One region of the Burkholderia sp. Ac-20344 genome, then DNA from elsewhere that is predicted to be linked to it. Evidence: riboswitches for the same ligand, from Rfam matches in the RefSeq annotation. Region 1 holds a riboswitch; the other holds the start of a gene.

Region 1 (9,593 bases):
GTCGTCTATGACGGCGGCGTGCGCAACGGACGTATTTCGCTGAACCGCTTCGTCGAGCTGATGTCGACGGCGCCCGCCAAGCTGTTCGGACTCTTCCCGAGAAAGGGCACGCTCGCTGTCGGCAGCGACGCCGACATTGTGTTGTTCGATCCGAACGAAACGCACACGATTCGAGCCGAGACGCAACACAGCGATTGCGATTTCACACTATTCGAAGGGCGGCAAGTAACGGGGCGCGTCAAGAAAGTGATGCTGCGCGGACAATGGCTGATCGACGATGGAACGTGGGTCGGCTCCACTGGCCGAGGGCAGTTTATCGCGCGCGGTGAACTCAACACGCATGGGCAAGCCGGTCATGCCCGTCTATGAATATGCTTGCTCCGTCTGCGGCGTATTCGACGCCATTCGCGCAGTGGCGACCCGCGACGAGCCAGTTGCTTGCCCGCGCTGCGAATCGGTCGCACCACGCGTCAGGCTTGCGTTGCCGTTGTTACCGAGGAATGCCGACGATCAGTCGGATTCCGCTGATGGCGCGTACCTCGGACGGCATCATTCTTTTTGCAACTGCTGCTGAAGACGATACGCACTTCGGCACAGAGAGGACGCTTGTCCCAATGCTGCCCCCAGTTGCCCCTGGCTTTCCATGGAATCCCTTGGATGCACATGGAAATAAAAAACCCGCGAAGCCTTTCGGCATCGCGGGTTTCGAGACTTCCTTGTGCCGTTAAGCATAACTCGTCCGCCATATAAAGCATAAACGGTCCTCGCGTCATGGCGTTGCCGGCAACCATGTTATCCCCAAAAAACCATTAGTTGACCACTCGTGCAAATATAAAGCATATCCCGTCCGTGAAAATCACCGATAAAATAGTCTAGTTTTTCGCTTTAATACGACGCAAACTCGAATACCATGAATGACAGCGCAGTATCGACGGGCCGCCAAGGTGAAAGTCGACATTTTCCCGCCGGGCCCTCATTGGTGAACAGGAGATGCTCATGACTATTTGGAGAATCGCCCCAGTGAGTGAGGAACCTGGGGTCACGTTATCGCGCTGGAGAATCATGGAAACATCGAACGGGACTCGACATTTTGTCGGCGCAGACAACCGAGATCTCACCGGACGCGTCAGCTCCGAAGTCGTTACGTTCGACCATCTCGGCTTACGTGGTGAGACTCGCTCCGGCCGAATTTATCAACTTATCGGGGAGCCTGGCTGGTCAGATAATGCGGACTATGTGTGGAAGCGCTGGTGTGCAATCAACCAAGTGGCTGCATACGTTGACGTCACCAAGCAGCTGCTTGCCGGAGCCGAGGATGACAACTCCATATGAGCGCACGAAGGCCGTCATCGATACCCGCGCGCTCCTTCAGATGCTTGCTTCGGCCAACCATGTGAATTGCCACGGCAACGTTCAATCAGTCGCGCAACGCCTGCTCAGGCACTACCCGCTGAACGTTGACCTCGAGGTTTCGGCTGCGGCGTTGCCCGGAGTCTGGGCCACCTCAGGGCTATAGATCGAAAAAGCGAGCGCGGCATCGTGCCGCGCTCGACAGTTTTCAGATTCGCTATTGCCGGCGTGCGAGTTTGTCAGGTTCGCTGCTGCAACGTTAAATCGAGCAGTGTTATCGCCTCGATTTGTCGAATCGGGCATAGGACGTATAGTGTCGATCGAAGCGGATGACGCGAAAAAAATGCCTCTTAAATAGATGGAGTTTCCTCGAATGGCAAAAAAATCGATAAATCAAGGATGTTTTTTATTTACAAATAACTGCCCAACAAATAAGCCTGTTTTCCGTCTCAGCCTCGCGAACACCAATGGATGTAAGTGACGTCGTGCGTTCCCAACTCGCTTGAGGCCAGATTAAAAGGGCTGGATCATGTGGCAGGTCCGCTCATGGCCTACAAATATGCGGCGCGCACGCTGTACTTGCGCTGCATGGCCCACAAATGTGGGGAGGTATCCCCGCCGAATGAGCCGAACCCGCGGCGAAAGGCGAACTCAGGCCTGAACGCGCATCGCGTGACCGCACGATGACGGAGGACGGATCACGTTGAAGTGATGACCGCAGATCCGCCAGCCCCACCGTCATCTACCGTGCAAGACTCCGGCCCGGTTCGGCAGCAATGTCTTTGGCGACCAGCGCAAGTGCTGCAAGCGATGGGGCTATCGATGAGGCACCCGCCATCATAGCCTTGCTGAATGAGTTCCGTCAGACCTGCAACGCTCCGGACACCTCGTCCAGCATCGACTTCGCGTCGCCGAACAGCATGCGGTTGTTGTCCTTGTAGAACAGCGGATTGTCGACGCCCGCATAGCCCGAAGCCATGCTGCGCTTCATCACGATCGACGTCTTCGCCTTCCACACTTCCAGCACCGGCATGCCGGCGATCGGGCTCGACGGGTCGTCCTGCGCGGCCGGGTTCACGATGTCGTTCGCGCCGATCACCATCGACACGTCGGCCTCGGGGAAGTCGCCGTTGATCTCGTCCATTTCCAGCACGATGTCGTACGGCACCTTCGCTTCGGCCAGCAGCACGTTCATGTGCCCCGGCATGCGGCCCGCGACCGGGTGGATCGCGAAACGCACGTCGACGCCTTTTTCGCGCAGCAGCTTCGTCAGTTCGAACACCGTGTGCTGAGCCTGTGCAACGGCCATCCCATAGCCGGGTACGATGATCACGCGCTTCGCTTCGCGCAGCAGCTCGGCCGTCTCCTCCGCGCTCACCGCCACAGCCTCGCCGGCCGGTTGCGCGGCGGCGCCACCGGCTGCCGCCGGTGCGCCCGCGCCGCTGCCGAAGCCGCCCGCGATCACGCTGATGAAGTTGCGGTTCATCGCGCGGCACATGATGTACGACAGGATCGCACCCGACGAGCCCACGAGCGCGCCGATCACGATCAGCAGGTCGTTGCCGAGCATGAACCCGGTGGCCGCCGCCGCCCACCCCGAGTAGCTGTTGAGCATCGACACCACGACCGGCATGTCCGCGCCGCCGATCGCCATCACCATGTGCACGCCGAACAGCAGCGAGATCACGGTCATCACGACGAGCGGCAGCATGCCCTCCTGGATCGTTTCCGCATGCAGGAACGCGCGGCCGTAGTAGATCACGATCAGCAGCGCGGCCAGGTTCATCCAGTGCCGCGCCGGCAGCAGCAGCGGCTTGCCGCCGATCTTGCCCGACAGCTTGCCGAACGCGATGATCGAACCCGCGAAGGTGACGGCGCCGATCAGGATGCCGACGTAGATCTCCACTTCGTGGATCGCCTTCTCGGCACCGGTGAACTGCAGCGACGTGTCGATGTAGCTCGCGAAGCCGACGAGGCAGGCCGCGAGACCGACCAGGCTGTGCATCAGCGCGACCAGTTCCGGCATCTGCGTCATCTGCACCTTCTTCGCGGCGTACAGGCCGACGGCGCCGCCGACGACCAGCGCGGCGACCACGTACGGAATACCCGCGGCCGACACGCGCGGACCGGCCACGGTGGCCAGCACCGCGATCAGCATGCCGATCATCCCGAGCAGGTTGCCGCGACGCGCGGTTTCAGGGTTGGCCAGCCCGCCGAGGCTGAGGATGAACAGGATCGCGGCGCCGATATAGGAGACGGTAGTCAGGTTTGCAGTCATTGTCTTGTCGTCCCCTTATTTGCGGAACATTGCCAGCATGCGTCGCGTGACCGCGAAGCCGCCGAACATGTTGACGGCCGTGAGCGTGAGCGCACCGACCGCGAGGCCGAGGATCAGCCCGGACGGGCGGTCGCCGGCGTTGGCCAGCTCACCGAGGGGCGGCGCGACCTGCACGAGCGCGCCGATCGCGATGATCGACGAGATCGCGTTGGTCACGCTCATCAGCGGCGTATGCAGCGACGGCGTGACGTTCCAGATCACCATGTAGCCGACGAAGCACGCGAGCACGAATACCGTGAAGTGCGACAGGAAGCTGGCCGGTGCGAACTGGCCGACCAGCAGGAAAGCCAGCGCGCCGACGGCGAACACGATCGCGAGCGCCTTGGCCGACATCGGCTCGCCGCTGTGGCCGTGGCCCTTGGACTTCGCGGGCGCGGCCGCGACAGGCGCTGCCGGAGGCTTCGGCGCGACGACCGCCTGCTTGATCGGCGGTGGCGGCCACGTAATGTTGCCTTCCTTGATGACGGTGAGGCCGCGGATCGCGTCGTCGTCGAAGTCGACGTTGATCGTGCCGTCCTTGGCCTTGCACAGCTCCTCGACCACGCGCAGCAGGTTGGTCGCATACAGCGTGGACGACTGCCGCGACAGGCGCGACGCCAGATCGGTATAGCCGACGATCGTCACGCCGTGGCGCACGACGGCCTCACCGGGCACCGTGAGTTCGCAGTTGCCGCCCTGTTCGGCGGCCATGTCGACGATCACGCTGCCGGGCTTCATCGACTGCACCATCTCGGCCGTGATCAGCTTCGGCGCGGGCTTGCCGGGGATCAGCGCGGTCGTGATGATGATGTCGGCGTCCTTGGCCTGCTGCGCATACATCGCGCGCTGAGCCTGCTGGAAGCCTTCGCTCATCACCTTCGCGTAACCGCCGCCGCCCGAGCCTTCCTCTTCGTAGTCGACCTTGACGAATTCGCCGCCCAGCGACTTGACCTGATCGGCCACTTCCGCTCGCGTGTCGTTGGCGCGCACGATCGCGCCGAGGCTCGCGGCTGTGCCGATCGCGGCGAGGCCCGCCACACCGGCACCGGCGATGAAGACTTTGGCCGGCGGGACCTTGCCGGCCGCCGTGACCTGGCCGTTCAGGAAGCGGCCGAACGCATGCGCGGCCTCGATCACCGCGCGGTAGCCGCTGATGCCGGCCATCGACGTGAGCGCGTCCATCTTCTGCGCGCGCGACAGCGTGCGCGGCAGAGAATCGATCGCCAGCACGGTGGCGCGCTTCGCGGCCAGTTGCTGCATCAGTTCGGGGTTCTGCGCCGGCCAGACAAAACCGATCAGCGTGCCGCCCTCGCGCATCAGCGCCACTTCGTCGACGCTAGGTGGACGCACCTTGAGCACGATATCCGAACTCGCCCAAAGCGCGGCGGCGGAGCCGATGATTTCGGCCCCGACTGCACGGTAAGCATCGTCATCGAAGTTGGATCTTTCACCAGCACCGGATTCGATAGCGACAGTAAAGCCAAGCTTGGTCAGTTTTTTCACCACGTCGGGCACGGTGGCGACGCGCTTTTCGCCGGGGAAGCCTTCCCTCGGGACACCAATGCGCTGCGGCGTAGAAATCAGGGTGGATTGCATTAACGATTCCTGGACTTGCATTCAATATGAGAGCCACCGAACGTCTATCCTGCAGCAATACTGCTTTCAGCTATTTCGCTCTAGAAATCGTTCGGCTGAGTGTGGATTTCACTGGATTTCAACTGATGTCCGTCGGAAGATGCTCCCATACGATTTTTCCTATTGCCACTGCCGTCGCGGCCGAAAGAGTCCACCCGAGATGACCGTGGCCGGTGTTGTAAAACACGCGTGGCGCCCTGCCCTTCATCACTCTTGGCATCATGTCGGGCATCATCGGGCGCAGTCCGGACCACGGAACCACTCGTGAAGTATTAACCGTAAAATTTTGATTGACCCATCTAACTAGCGGATCAATACGGTCCATTCGAATGTCGCGATCGTAGCCATTAAATTCGGCCGTTCCTGCTACCCGGAGTCGGTCAACACCCAATCGACTAGTCACGATTTTTGCACTCTCGTCGAGAAGACTGACCCAAGGCGCTTTTGACACGCTGTCCTCGCCATCGAGATAAACTGTTATCGAATATCCTTTTACCGGATATATATTCAGGCGATCACCAAATAGATTGGCAATTCCCCGACTCCCCACGCCGGCGCATACTACGACTGCATCGGCCACCATCTCTTCTGCATATGGGTACGGAGAACCCTCTTGCGTTGGGACATCTATCGCAACGCTCAAGCGGACGCCACTATGCCGGCACTGAACATTCTTGACCGTTACACCCTGTCGAAAGCGGACGCCGCGCCTCTCACACGCGATTGCGAGGCCACGCGTAAACCTGTGTATATCCCCCGTCGAATCCGATGGCGTGAAGTATCCGCCGTAGTATTCCCCTTGCAGAGTAGGTTCGATATTTTTTATTTCTGCGGGCGACACGGCAAAACGCTCAAGTCCAGCCGACACTAGAAGTTCGTTTGTTCGAGTGGCCGCATCATATGATTTTCTGTCATGATAAAAATGCAGAATGCCCCGCCTTTCTAGATCGAAATCAATCTGTTCACGCTCGGCTATTGAAAAAATATAATTTCGCGCCTCAAGCGCCAACTTCACAGTAGCTATAGTGTTTTCGCTATAATTCTCAATATTCGAGACAAATTCACCAATCCACGAGTACTTGTGCCACGATGGCTTCGGATTGAAAAGGACAGGAGCGTCCTGCTTAAGCATCCATCGCAATCCCTTCAGAATAGTTCCAAAATTGTTCCACACTTCGGCATTGCATGCCGATAGTTGCCCACCGTTGGCGAATGATGTCTCCATCGCTGGATAGAGATGCCGGTCAACGACGGTTACCTGGTATCCAAGCTCGGATAGGGTGTACGCCGTCGTAACACCTGTAATGCCGGCGCCAATAATAATGATATGTGGCATGAACGGTTCCGCGAAGAATAAAGAATTGCCGAAAGTTCGGCTCATACCCCATCTGTCACGGTACCTGAGAGCTTAGGCGCAAGAAGCCGCCGTCCCCTTCGGTGGGCATGCGCGCATGCCTCTCTCCAGAGTTTAAAACGCCGCCACAGTCCTTTTGCCTGAGAGTTTCCGGGGCGGTTGCTCCGTCGGCGCCTCAGCCCTTATGGGCTGAGGTCTCTCCTGCAGCGCGTCAATTGCACCTTGAGTTCGATCTTGAACGAACGGTAACGGCACTGAGTCGTGCACAAAGCTGCCTCAATGCCGCCATTAGGCGGCGTAACCGATGCCGCCTATACTTGCGGATACCTATTTCAGGAGCCACTGCGTAAAGCGCAACTTCAGCGCGTCCTGATTCTCGGCCCAGAAATCCGCGCCAGCCTGGATCGAATCTTTGATGTTTGCAGGATACGTAGGCATATGCGGCGCAACGCTTTCTTTTGTGCCGGGATAGTTACCGACCAGCGCAACTGCAGAACGCCGCGTTGGCCCATTCGAAGTCAGGGTTGAGAGAGCCGCTTGACGATCAGGTTTGCTTGCAAACTTCACGAACTCGAGAGCTTCTTGCGTATGGGGAGCACCTTTCGGAATCATGAAGAAATCCGTTGACCAAACATCACTGTCCCACATGATCCGGAACGGTGCTCCTTCCATGCGAGCGACGAAAATCCGGCCCGCGTAAGCGGAAGTCATGGCGACTTCATTTGACGCCAGCAATTGTGGCGGCTGGGCCCCGGCCTCCCACCACACGACATCTTTCTTGATGCTATCAAGTTTGCGAAAGGCGCGGTCGACACCAGCAGGAGTCGAGAGCACGGTATAGACATCCTTTCGCGGAACTCCGTCGGCCACCAAGGCCCACTCGAGCGTCGCAACCGGTGACTTTTGCAGTCCGCGCTTGCCGGGGAAGTTCTTAATATCAAAGAAATCCCTGATGCTCTTCGGCTGCTTCGACGCGTTCGCGTTGTAGGCAATAGCTCGAGCCCACGAGATCGACCCGAGGCTGCACTTGGACGTTGTACCGGGTACGAAATCAGACACACCAGCAGTCCCGTCAGCATTTGCCGGAAGCGTCGATGCGTTGAATCTGGTCAGCAATCCATCTTCACACGCCCGTCGTTCGTCGAAGATGTCGGAGACAACCACGTCCCAGACCACCTTGCCCGCTTGCTGCTGGGCGCGAATTTCACTCAAGCCACCGTTGTATTCAATGACTTTGACGGCGATGCCAGTGGCCTTGGTAAACGGGTCGAACAGAGCCTTTTTCTGAGCTTCCGTGTAGCTACCTCCCCATGATGCAACGGTTATTTCCTTGCTGCCCTCAGCCATCGACGACATCGAGATCAGCAACGCGGCACTCGCGATCACCACCCTTCTCATTACGTTCATTGCATCACCTTTCCTATGAAGAAACCACGCCAAGATCAATACGAACGTTGCAAACATTGCCCCACGGAGCGTCACCGCGCATGCTAAGCATGCAAAAACGGAATCTTTGCATCAATTGTGGAATTTACCTACCTGAATCTCGATAGCCCGCCTCGCTGGGTGCAGTCTACATCTTCCGAATTTCGGAAAAATAAAACATGCTCTTTCGATTTCAGGAAATTTTGGTCCGCCACCGTACGTCACAAGGGACGCGCGGTCAGAGCGGCAATGTTCGGCTCAAATGGCGCGGAGAGGTACCCGTCGCCCCTGAGTCGGCAAACACCAACCCAAGGTGACGATGTGGCAGGACAGGAGAAGAAAAATAGGAAGGAAATCAGACTGCCGTCGCCGTCACGACGGGCGACCGCGCCGCGACAGTGCAGTCAGGTGTGTGCGCACGCTCAGCCAACGGTCGCGTGACCGGCGGAAGTCTCGGGATCAGGTATCAATTTCACTTTCAACGTCGCTGATAGCATGCAGACCGGTCGACTGCAGTGTCGTACGCAACGCGTTTGCGGCTTCTTTCAGGCTTTGCACAACCGTTTCCGTATCAAAGCTCATCAACAGCCTTTCCTTAAGAGCGACTATACCGACGCCGTACAGTGCACCTGCAGATCCAATCAGCACCGGACAGCAGATCGAATAAACCCCCGGGTCAAACTCGTCATCGCTTATTGCGTAGCCAAGCTCCCGGACCTCCGAGAGCTTCGCTTTCAGCTTCTCGGGGTCGACGATTGTGTTGGGCCGATACTTCTCGAGCGGACCTTGGAGCTGCCGATCGATGATCGCCTCGGATTGAAACGCAAGCAGCGCCTTGGCTGAGGCGGTGGCGTTTAGTGGAAACACGTTGCCGGGATAGATGAGATTTCGACTCGGAGACGATGGCAGCACCGTAACAGCGAGCTGGATTGAATCCTGGACTAGTCTTACCAGATACGCAACCTGACCAAAGCTGTCTGCAAGCCTCTGCAGTGTCGGCTCGGTAAGTACCTGAAGCGTCTCGAGACTCAGAGAACTTTGGAATATGCGTATCAGTCGCGGCCCAATCCGATACCGGGACCGTCCGCGCTGCCCCACGAGAAAACCGGCATCCAACATGTTGTTCACGAGGCGGTGCGCCGAAGGCATCGGCATCCCGGTCTGAGACGAAATTTCGACAAGGGTGAGCCCCTGGTCTGACCTGTTGATCGCCTCCAAGATCATCGCAACCCTTTCGAGTCGCGGAATTCTGTCACCTTTTTCGAGATCGGTATCGGACATCTGGCTTCAAGCTCTGGTGAGTTGCACGGATTCGGCAATCATACGTTGAAAAACGCAATGTCGGGGCTCTTGCCTCTACCGTGGTCGAGTCGCCGCTCCGTCGATCCCCCCCCAAAAAATCCCATGGCGCCCTCTCGCCTGTATCGCCCAGCCCATCGGTAGCCTGCCAGAGCATCATTGATGCAGGAAAGGGGAAACACACCCGGCGCCCAGCATGCAACTTCCGGAACC
Region 2 (9,010 bases), on a different contig from region 1:
CAGCAGGCCGAGCTCGTCCGGCTGCTCGCCGCACGCTTCCGGATCGGGCACGCGATCCTGTCGGCGGTGCCGCCGATGGAGCGCTTTCCGGCGCTGCCGCAGCCGCTCGCGTGGTATCTCGGGCTGCGCGCGAAGCGGCTCAACACGGCGCTTGCCGGGTGGGCCGCCACGCAGCCGCACTGTACGTTCCTGCGCGTCGAGCTGCCGCTCCAGCGCCACCTGATGGCTACCGACGGCTTCCACCCCGGCGAAGCCGCCTGCGCCGTGTGGGCCGCGCAGGTCGCCGCCGCCGTGCGGCAGCAGGCAGCCCCATGACGCGGCACGGCGCCCGTGCGCCGGCCGTTCACCGCGCGGGCCGGCAGGCAACCCCGCGTGTACGGCACGCCGGGGCGCGCAAAATGCCGGCTTTCCTTGCGCAACCGCCGCATCGCACCGCGCGTTTCGCCCGAACGCGCCGGTGCAACGGGCAACGTCATGCCAAAATAGCCGGTCGTCTTCGCGCCGTCTCGGCGCACCATCCTTTAGTTTCCTTCGCAGCCAGGGATTGCCATGTCGTCATTGCTCAGGATTGGTTTGATGGGTTTCGGTTTCGCCGGCGCGACGTTCCACGCGCCCGTGATCGCCACGAGCGGCCGTACTGAAGTTGCCGCGATCGCGACGGGTCAGCCCGATCGCGCGCAGGCTGCGTATCCGGGCGCGCGCGTCGTCCCCGATCTCGACACGCTGCTCGGCCTCGACGACATCGAATGCGTGGTGATCGCCACGCCGAACGACACGCACTTCGCGCTCGCGCGCCAGGTGCTCGAAGCCGGCCGCCACGTGGTCGTCGACAAACCCGTCACGCTCACCGCCGATGAAGCGCTCGCGCTCGCGCGGCTCGCGAACGCGCGCAGCCGGCTGTTCGCGCCGTTCCACAACCGCCGCTGGGACGGCGATTTCCTCACCGTGCGCCGCATCGTCGATTCGGGCGAGCTCGGGCGGCTGACCTATTTCGCGTCGCACTTCGACCGCTTCCGGCCGACGCCGCGCACGCGCTGGCGCGAGGAGCCCGCCCGCGGCGGCGGCCTGCTGCTCGACCTCGGCCCGCACCTGATCGACCAGGCGCTCGTGCTGTTCGGCCTGCCGGAAACGGTGAGCGCGACCGTCAAGACGCGCCGTGACAACGGCGCGGCGCCCGATTTCGTGCACCTGCAGCTCGGCTATCCGGACAAGGACGTCGCGCTGCATGCGAGCGCGCTGTCGGCGATCGAACCGGCGCGCTTCACGCTGCACGGCACGCGCGGCAGCTACCAGAAGTTCGGGCTCGACACGCAGGAGGACCAGCTCAAGGCCGGCCTCACCGCGGACGACGTCGAATTCGGCGGCGGCAACCCGCCCGGCCTGCTGCGCGAGCTCGACGGCGAAGTCGAGGTCGAGCGCCCCGTGCCGACGCTCGACGGCCAGTACGCGGAGTTCTATCGCACGCTCGCCGCGTCGATCCGCGACGGCGCGCCGTTCCCCGTCACCGCGCAGGATGCCGTCGACGTGATGACGATCATCGAGCTTGCCGCGCAGAGCGAGCACGACGGCCGCCGGCTGCCGTTCGTGCGCCGCACGATCTGACACCGCGCCGGCCGCTGGCGGCCGGCCGGCGTACCCGCATCCGGATCAGCCGGAACATTCGGTTACAAATGCCGGGGGAACGAAAGTCAGCGTCCGACCGGTCTGACGCGTTTCTCAAAAAAGTCGATCCGACACCAATCCGTCAGGAGAATGTTGATGCAACGGTTGATTCGCGCGGCAGCGTGCTGCGTCCTGGTTTCCTCGCTTGCGGCCTGTATCGTGCAGCCGCAGCAGCCGGTCCGCCCGGCGCCCCCGCCGCGGCCGAATCCGCAGGTCGTCGCGAACGAGCGGATGCAGCAGATCCAGGGCCGGATCGACAACCTGCATCGCCGCATCGATGCGCGCGTGAACGGCGGCTACTACCCGCCGCCGTACGGCGCGCAGCTTCATCACCGCCTCGACGTGATCCGCCAGGAAGCGAACGACATGTCCGCGCAGCACAGCGGCGGCCTGTCCGGCGACGAGCAGCGCGTGCTGAACCAGGAACTCGACACGGCCGCGCGCGCGATCGGCGAGTAACGCACTGGCGCCCGCCGGTGTGGAAAAAGCGGCGGCACCGCTTGTCGCCGGCCGCCGCCGCTTGTCGCGAAGCGACATTCTTTTGCTCAAATTGACAAGGCTCACCCGCTCGCGTACAGTCGCCCGCACGCGTCGGGAGAGCGTGTAACCGTGCTGTTCCAGCACCGGTTGCGCCGCCGAAGGGGCACACCCGCAAACTCTCAGGCAAAAGGACCGACCGCGTCGGGGAATCCCGTCCGCGCATTGCGCGGGCCACACTCTCCCCGCACTCTGGAGAGCGGCAGTAGCCCGCAGCGCATCGGCTGCGCGGGCAAGCTGCCCACCGAAGGGGCGCGCGTTCGCCAGGCCTGGCCGGCAGCGCAATCTCTCAGGTATCGAGGACAGAGGGGCATGTACCGGATCGCTCGCAGGCCGTCGGCCGCGGTGGTCGGCACATGGCCGTTCTGATCCGCGCGCAAGCGCCTTGCCTGAGGCCTCGATGACTGCACTGAATCACACCCCGCTCAACGCCGCGCACCGCGCGCTCAATGCCCGCATGGTCGACTTCGGCGGCTGGGACATGCCCGTCAACTACGGCTCGCAGATCGAAGAACATGAAGCCGTGCGCACCGATGCCGGCATGTTCGATGTGTCGCACATGTGCGTCGTCGATTTCACCGGCAGCCGCGTGCGCGCATTCTTCGAGCATGCGATCGCGAACAACGTCGGCAAGCTCAAGACGCCCGGCAAGGCACTCTACTCGTGCCTGCTCAATCCGCAGGGCGGCGTCATCGACGACCTGATCGTCTACTACTTCACCGAAGAATTCTTCCGCGTCGTCGTCAACGCCGGCACGGCCGAGAAAGACATCGCGTGGTTCAACCAGCTGAACGAGCAAGGCGGCTTCGGCGTCACGATCGCGCCGCGCCGCGATTTCGCGATCGTCGCCGTACAGGGCCCGAACGCCCGCGAAAAAGCCTGGTCGACCGTGCCCTCCGCGCGTGCCGCAACGAGCGAGCTGAAGCCGTTCAACGCCGCGCAGGTCGCCGGCACGCCGTTCGGCGATCTCACCGTCGCGCGCACCGGCTATACCGGTGAAGACGGCTTCGAAGTGATCGTCCCGGCCGTGCACGTCGAAGCGTTGTGGAACGCGCTGCAGCAAAACGGCGTGCGCCCGTGCGGGCTTGGCGCGCGCGACACGCTGCGCCTCGAGGCCGGCATGAACCTGTACGGCCAGGACATGGACGACACCGTCTCGCCGCTCGACGCGGGCCTCGCGTGGACGGTCGACCTCTCCGCGCCGCGCGACTTCGTCGGCCGCGCCGCACTGGAATCCAACGGCACCCGCGCCGCATTCGTCGGCCTGATCCTGCAGAAGGAAAACGGCAAGGCGGGCGGCGTGCTGCGCGCGCACCAGAAGGTCGTCACGCCGCACGGCGAAGGCGAGATCACGAGCGGCACGTTCTCGCCGTCGATGCAGGAATCGATCGCGTTCGCACGCGTGCCGGCGGCCGTCCAGATCGGCGACCTGGTCCAGGTGCAAATTCGAGACAAGAATCTTCCCGCGCGCGTGGTAAAACTGCCGTTCGTGCGCAACGGCAAGGTCCTCGCTGCGTAACGGCCGGGAGGCCCGCCTCCCGGGAAGCCGGGAGATGGCGCCCGGCGCAACACCACACCCGGCGCGCCCCGGCGGCGCGCCAGCAGAACGAACACACCCTTTTATCCAGGAGCATCCGATGAGCAACGTCCCGGCCGATCTGAAATACACCGACGAACACGAGTGGGTCCGCACCGAAGCCGACGGCACGCTGACGGTCGGCATCACCGATCACGCGCAGAGCACGCTCGGCGACATCGTCTTCCTCGAACTGCCGGAAGTCGGCAAGTCGGTCTCGGCAGGCGACGCCGTCGGCGTCGTCGAATCGGTGAAGGCTGCCTCCGACATCTATTCGCCGGTGTCCGGCGAGATCATCGCCGCCAACACGGAAGCCACCGACGCCCCGGAAGGCGTGAACAGCGACGCGTACGGCGTGTGGCTCTTCAAGATCAAGCTCGCGGCCGGCGCATCGACCGACAAGCTGATCGACGCCGACGCCTACAGCAAGCTGATCGACTAACTCTCCCCCGAACCGCACGGGGCCGGTCAGCCGCCCTGCCCCGTGCGGAACCCGAGCCGGCGCCCACGCGCCCGCTCGGGCCGACTGCAAAGGATGGGGCCCGAGTCAGCGCCCAAGCGCCCACTCCGGCCGACCAAGGAACGCCATGAAGCTCGAACACCCGGACCGCCTGATGAACCGCACGCCCCTCTCGCTCGCCGCGCTCGAAACGCACGATGCGTTCGCCGAACGCCACATCGGCCCCGACGCCGCCAGCCAGCAGGCCATGCTCGACACGCTCGGCTTCGCGTCGCGCGCCGCCCTGATCGAGGCCGTGATCCCGGCCTCGATCCGCCGCGTCGAAACGCTGCCGCTCGGCCCGTTCGCGCAGCCGAAGAGCGAGGCCGAAGCCCTCGCCGCACTGCGGGTTCTCGCGGACAAGAACCAGGTGTTCCGTTCGTATATCGGTCAGGGTTACCACGACACGCACACGCCGGCCGTGATCCTGCGCAACGTGCTCGAAAACCCGGCGTGGTACACGGCCTACACGCCGTACCAGCCCGAAATTTCCCAGGGCCGCCTCGAGGCGCTCCTGAACTTCCAGCAGATGGTGGCCGACCTGACGGGCCTCGCGATCTCGAACGCGTCGCTGCTCGATGAAGCCACCGCCGCGGCCGAAGCGATGACGCTGCTGCAGCGCACCGGCAAGCCGGCGTCGAACGTGTTCTACGTCGCCGACGACGTGCTGCCGCAAACGCTCGAAGTGATCCGCACGCGCGCGCTGCCGGTCGGCATCGAGGTCAAGACGGGCCCGGCGGCCGACGCTGCTCAATCGAATGCATTCGGCGTGCTGCTGCAGTACCCGGGCGTGAACGGCGACGTGCGCGACTACCGCGCGCTCACCGAAGCGATCCACGCGGCCGGCGGCCACGTGGTCGTCGCGGCCGACCTGCTCGCGCTGACCGTGCTCACGCCGCCCGGCGACTGGGGCGCGGACGTCGCGATCGGCAACACGCAGCGCTTCGGCGTGCCGATGGGCTTCGGCGGCCCGCACGCCGCGTATCTCGCGGTGCGTGACGAATTCAAGCGCCAGATGCCGGGCCGCCTCGTCGGCGTGACGGTCGACGCGCAGGGCAAGCCCGCGCTGCGCCTCGCGCTGCAGACGCGCGAACAGCACATCCGCCGCGAGAAGGCGACGTCGAACGTGTGTACCGCGCAGGCGCTGCTCGCGATCATGGCCAGCATGTATGCGGTCTACCACGGCCCGCACGGCCTGAAGACGATCGCGCTGCGCGTGAACCGCATCGCGGCGCTGCTCGCCGCCGGCGTGAAGCAGCTCGGCTTCGCGACCGTCAACGACACGTTCTTCGACACGCTGACGATCGACACCGGCGCGCGCACCGCGCAGGTTCACGAATTCGCGAAGGCGAAGCGCATCAACCTGCGCCGCGTGAGCGACACGCAAGTCGGCGTATCGGTCGACGAAACGACGACGCGCGACGACCTCGCCGATCTCCTCGCCGTGTTCGCGCAGGCCGCGGGCGGCACCGCACCGTCCGTCGACGCGCTGGACGCGGGCGCAGCCGGCGTCGCCGCGCTGCCGGCCGGCCTCGAGCGCACGAGCGCGTACCTGACGCACCACGTGTTCAACCGCCACCATTCCGAAACCGAAATGCTGCGCTACCTGCGCAGCCTGTCGGACAAGGATCTCGCGCTCGACCGCTCGATGATCCCGCTCGGCTCGTGCACGATGAAGCTGAACGCGACGTCGGAAATGCTGCCCGTCACGTGGCCCGAATTCGGCGGCATCCACCCGTTCGCACCGGCCGACCAGACCGTCGGCTACCGCGAGATGATCGGCCAGCTCGAGCAGATGCTCGTCGCGGCCACCGGCTACGCGGCCGTGTCGCTGCAGCCGAACGCGGGCTCGCAGGGCGAGTACGCGGGCCTGCTGATCATCCACGCTTACCACGCATCGCGCGGCGAAGCCCACCGCGACGTGTGCCTGATCCCGGCGTCCGCGCACGGCACGAACCCGGCATCCGCGCACATGGCCGGGATGAAGGTCGTGGTCGTTGCATGCGACGCGCAGGGCAACGTCGACATCGCTGATCTCAAGGCGAAGGCCGACGAGCACGCGAAGGATCTCGCGGCGATCATGATCACGTATCCGTCGACGCACGGCGTGTTCGAGCAGAACGTCCGCGAGATCTGCGAGATCGTCCACGCGCACGGCGGCCAGGTGTACGTCGACGGCGCGAACATGAACGCGATGGTCGGCCTGACCGCGCCGGGCCAGTTCGGCGGCGACGTGTCGCACCTGAACCTGCACAAGACCTTCTGCATCCCGCACGGCGGTGGCGGCCCGGGCGTCGGCCCGGTCGCGGTCGGCGCGCACCTCGCGAAGTTCCTGCCGAACCAGCGTTCGACCGGCTACACGCGCGAAGAAGACGGCATCGGTGCGGTATCGGCCGCGCCGTACGGCTCGGCGTCGATCCTGCCGATCTCGTGGATGTACATCGCGATGATGGGCGCGAAGAACCTGACCGCCGCGACGGAAACCGCGATCCTCAACGCGAACTACATCGCGAAGCGCCTCGCGCCGCACTACCCGGTGCTGTATTCGGGCCCGGGCGGGCTGGTTGCGCACGAGTGCATTCTCGACCTGCGTCCGATCAAGGAATCGAGCGGCATCACCGTCGACGACGTCGCGAAGCGCCTGATGGACTACGGCTTCCACGCGCCGACGATGAGCTTCCCGGTACCGGGCACGCTGATGGTCGAGCCGACCGAATCGGAATCGCAGGAAGAACTCGACCGCTTCATCGCCGCGATGATCGCGATCCGCGACGAAATCCGTGCGGTCGAGGAGGGCCGCGCCGACCGCGAGGACAACCCGCTGCGTCACGCCCCGCACACGGCGGCCGTCGTCACCGCGAACGAATGGCCGCACGCGTACTCGCGCGAGCAGGCCGCGTACCCGGTCGCGTCGCTCGGCACGAACAAGTACTGGCCGCCGGTCGGCCGTGCGGACAACGTCTACGGCGACCGCAACCTGTTCTGCTCGTGCGTGCCGATGTCGGAATACGCATAACGCGCGCCAGGCCAGGAGCCGTCCGATGGTGACCGCACCGCACGCAACCCGGGGTTGCGTGCGGTTTTTTTGTTCGCCGCTCGAACCGGTTCACGTTCGCCCGCCAATCCGGCTAACATCACACGCGATCCAGCCAATGAAGGAGTTCCGCATGGTGCGTCCGATGTTTCCGGGCCATGGTGCAACGCAAAGGCGGCCGCACGCGCGCCGCTACGTGCCGATGCTCGTCGCGTCGCTGTCGTTTGCCGCCGCCGGTCTCGGCGCGTCCGCCAGCGCGCGCGCGGCAATGAATTTCTGCGCGGCGCCGGCACTGCAGGCGAGCGAGACGACACAGGCCGAGCCGGGCGTCCAGGCGCTGATCCGCAGCGTCGACGCGCGCATCGGCGAGCAGCCGAAGGCGATGGCGCGCGTGCACACCGAGGGCACGCTGCCGCACGAAGGCATCTACGACCAGAGCGCCGACGCGCTGAAGGACATGGAGCTGATGCGCGACGCCGCGCTCGCGTGGCGCGTGACGAATGCGCCGCGCGACCTGCAGCTCGTCGACCGCTTCCTGTCCGCGTGGGTCGCGACCTACCAGCCGAGCTTCAACCCGATCGACGAGACGCGCTTCGACAGCCTGATCGTTGCGTACGACATGACGGCGAGCGCGCTGCCGGTGAAGACCCGCAACGCAACGGCCGCGTTCATCGCGAAGCTCGGCGCCGGCTATGTCGCGCAGATCGACGCGCAGAAGCGCCCGCTCACCGGCACCTGGCGCAACAACTGGCAGAGCCACCGGATCAAGCTGATCGCGCTGTCCGCGTTCACGCTCGGCGACCGCAAGATGATGAACGCCGCGCAGCGGCTGTTCGTCGAACATCTCGCCGACAACATCGGCCCGGACGGCAAGACGTGGGACTTCGAGGAACGCGATGCGCTGCATTACGCGGTCTACGATCTGCAGCCGCTGGTCACGGCCGCGCTCGCCGCGCGCCGCTTCAACCGCAACTGGCTGCGCGAGCGGGGCGTGAACGGCGCGACGCTCGCGGCCGCGCTCGACTGGCTCGTGCCGTACGCGCTCGGCGAGAAGACGCACGAGGAATTCGTGAATTCGCCGGTGCCGTTCGACGCGAAGCGCCGCGAGGCCGGCCTGCCGGGCTACACGGGGCAGTGGGACCCGAAAAACGCCACCGAACTCTTTCATCTGGCCGCGCGGCTCGACGGGCGCTACGCCCGCGTCGCACAGCAACTTTCCCCAACGCCGCCCGCATGGCTCGCCGCGTGCCTGCCATTGCAGGCGCGCTAGCATTATTCTTATAGCAAGGCAGGAATCGAAATGGCAGTCAGCGTCTTTGACCTATTCAAGATCGGTATCGGTCCGTCCAGTTCGCATACGGTCGGGCCGATGCGCGCGGCGCTGATGTTCGTCCAGGGCCTCGAACGCGACGGGCAGCTCGATGCAACGGCCCACGTGAAGGTCGAGTTGTACGGCTCGCTCGGCGCGACCGGCAAGGGCCACGGCACCGACCGCGGCGTGATGCTCGGCCTGCTCGGCGACGCGCCCGACACCGTCGATCCAGACACGATCGACGCGCGGCTGGAGGACGTCCGCAAATCGAAGAAGCTCGCGTTGCTCGGCACGCATCCTGTGCCGTTCGTGCTGAAGGAGAACATCGCGTTCTACCGCCAGGCGCTGCCCGAGCATCCGAACGGGATGAAACTGCGCGCGACCGACGCG

Evidence for each region. Region 1 has a riboswitch for glycine ahead of G3N64_RS00315 (D-amino acid dehydrogenase). Riboswitches for the same ligand answer to the same signal wherever they lie in the genome.
Region 2: linked by a shared signal. The riboswitch ahead of gcvT (glycine cleavage system aminomethyltransferase GcvT) and the one ahead of G3N64_RS00315 (D-amino acid dehydrogenase) in region 1 are both predicted to bind glycine.

Annotation. Positions count from the first base shown of each region.
Region 1 covers NZ_JAAGPP010000001.1:65,809-75,401, forward strand. The annotation lists gene hydA (dihydropyrimidinase) at 1-369, shown strand, start outside; gene G3N64_RS00295 (FmdB family zinc ribbon protein) at 356-574, shown strand; gene G3N64_RS00300 (hypothetical protein) at 1,063-1,332, shown strand; gene G3N64_RS40330 (hypothetical protein) at 1,373-1,516, shown strand; gene pntB (Re/Si-specific NAD(P)(+) transhydrogenase subunit beta) at 2,213-3,628, opposite strand; gene G3N64_RS00310 (Re/Si-specific NAD(P)(+) transhydrogenase subunit alpha) at 3,644-5,263, opposite strand; gene G3N64_RS00315 (D-amino acid dehydrogenase) at 5,382-6,638, opposite strand; glycine riboswitch at 6,775-6,870, opposite strand; gene G3N64_RS00320 (ABC transporter substrate-binding protein) at 6,984-8,063, opposite strand; gene G3N64_RS00325 (IclR family transcriptional regulator) at 8,541-9,362, opposite strand.
Region 2 covers NZ_JAAGPP010000224.1:224-9,233, forward strand. The annotation lists partial or broken gene G3N64_RS36315 (SGNH/GDSL hydrolase family protein) at 1-315, shown strand, start outside; gene G3N64_RS36320 (oxidoreductase) at 550-1,602, shown strand; gene G3N64_RS36325 (hypothetical protein) at 1,759-2,121, shown strand; glycine riboswitch at 2,245-2,348, shown strand; glycine riboswitch at 2,382-2,515, shown strand; gene gcvT (glycine cleavage system aminomethyltransferase GcvT) at 2,600-3,718, shown strand; gene gcvH (glycine cleavage system protein GcvH) at 3,837-4,217, shown strand; gene gcvP (aminomethyl-transferring glycine dehydrogenase) at 4,363-7,290, shown strand; gene G3N64_RS36345 (alginate lyase family protein) at 7,442-8,578, shown strand; gene G3N64_RS36350 (L-serine ammonia-lyase) at 8,609-9,010, shown strand, end outside.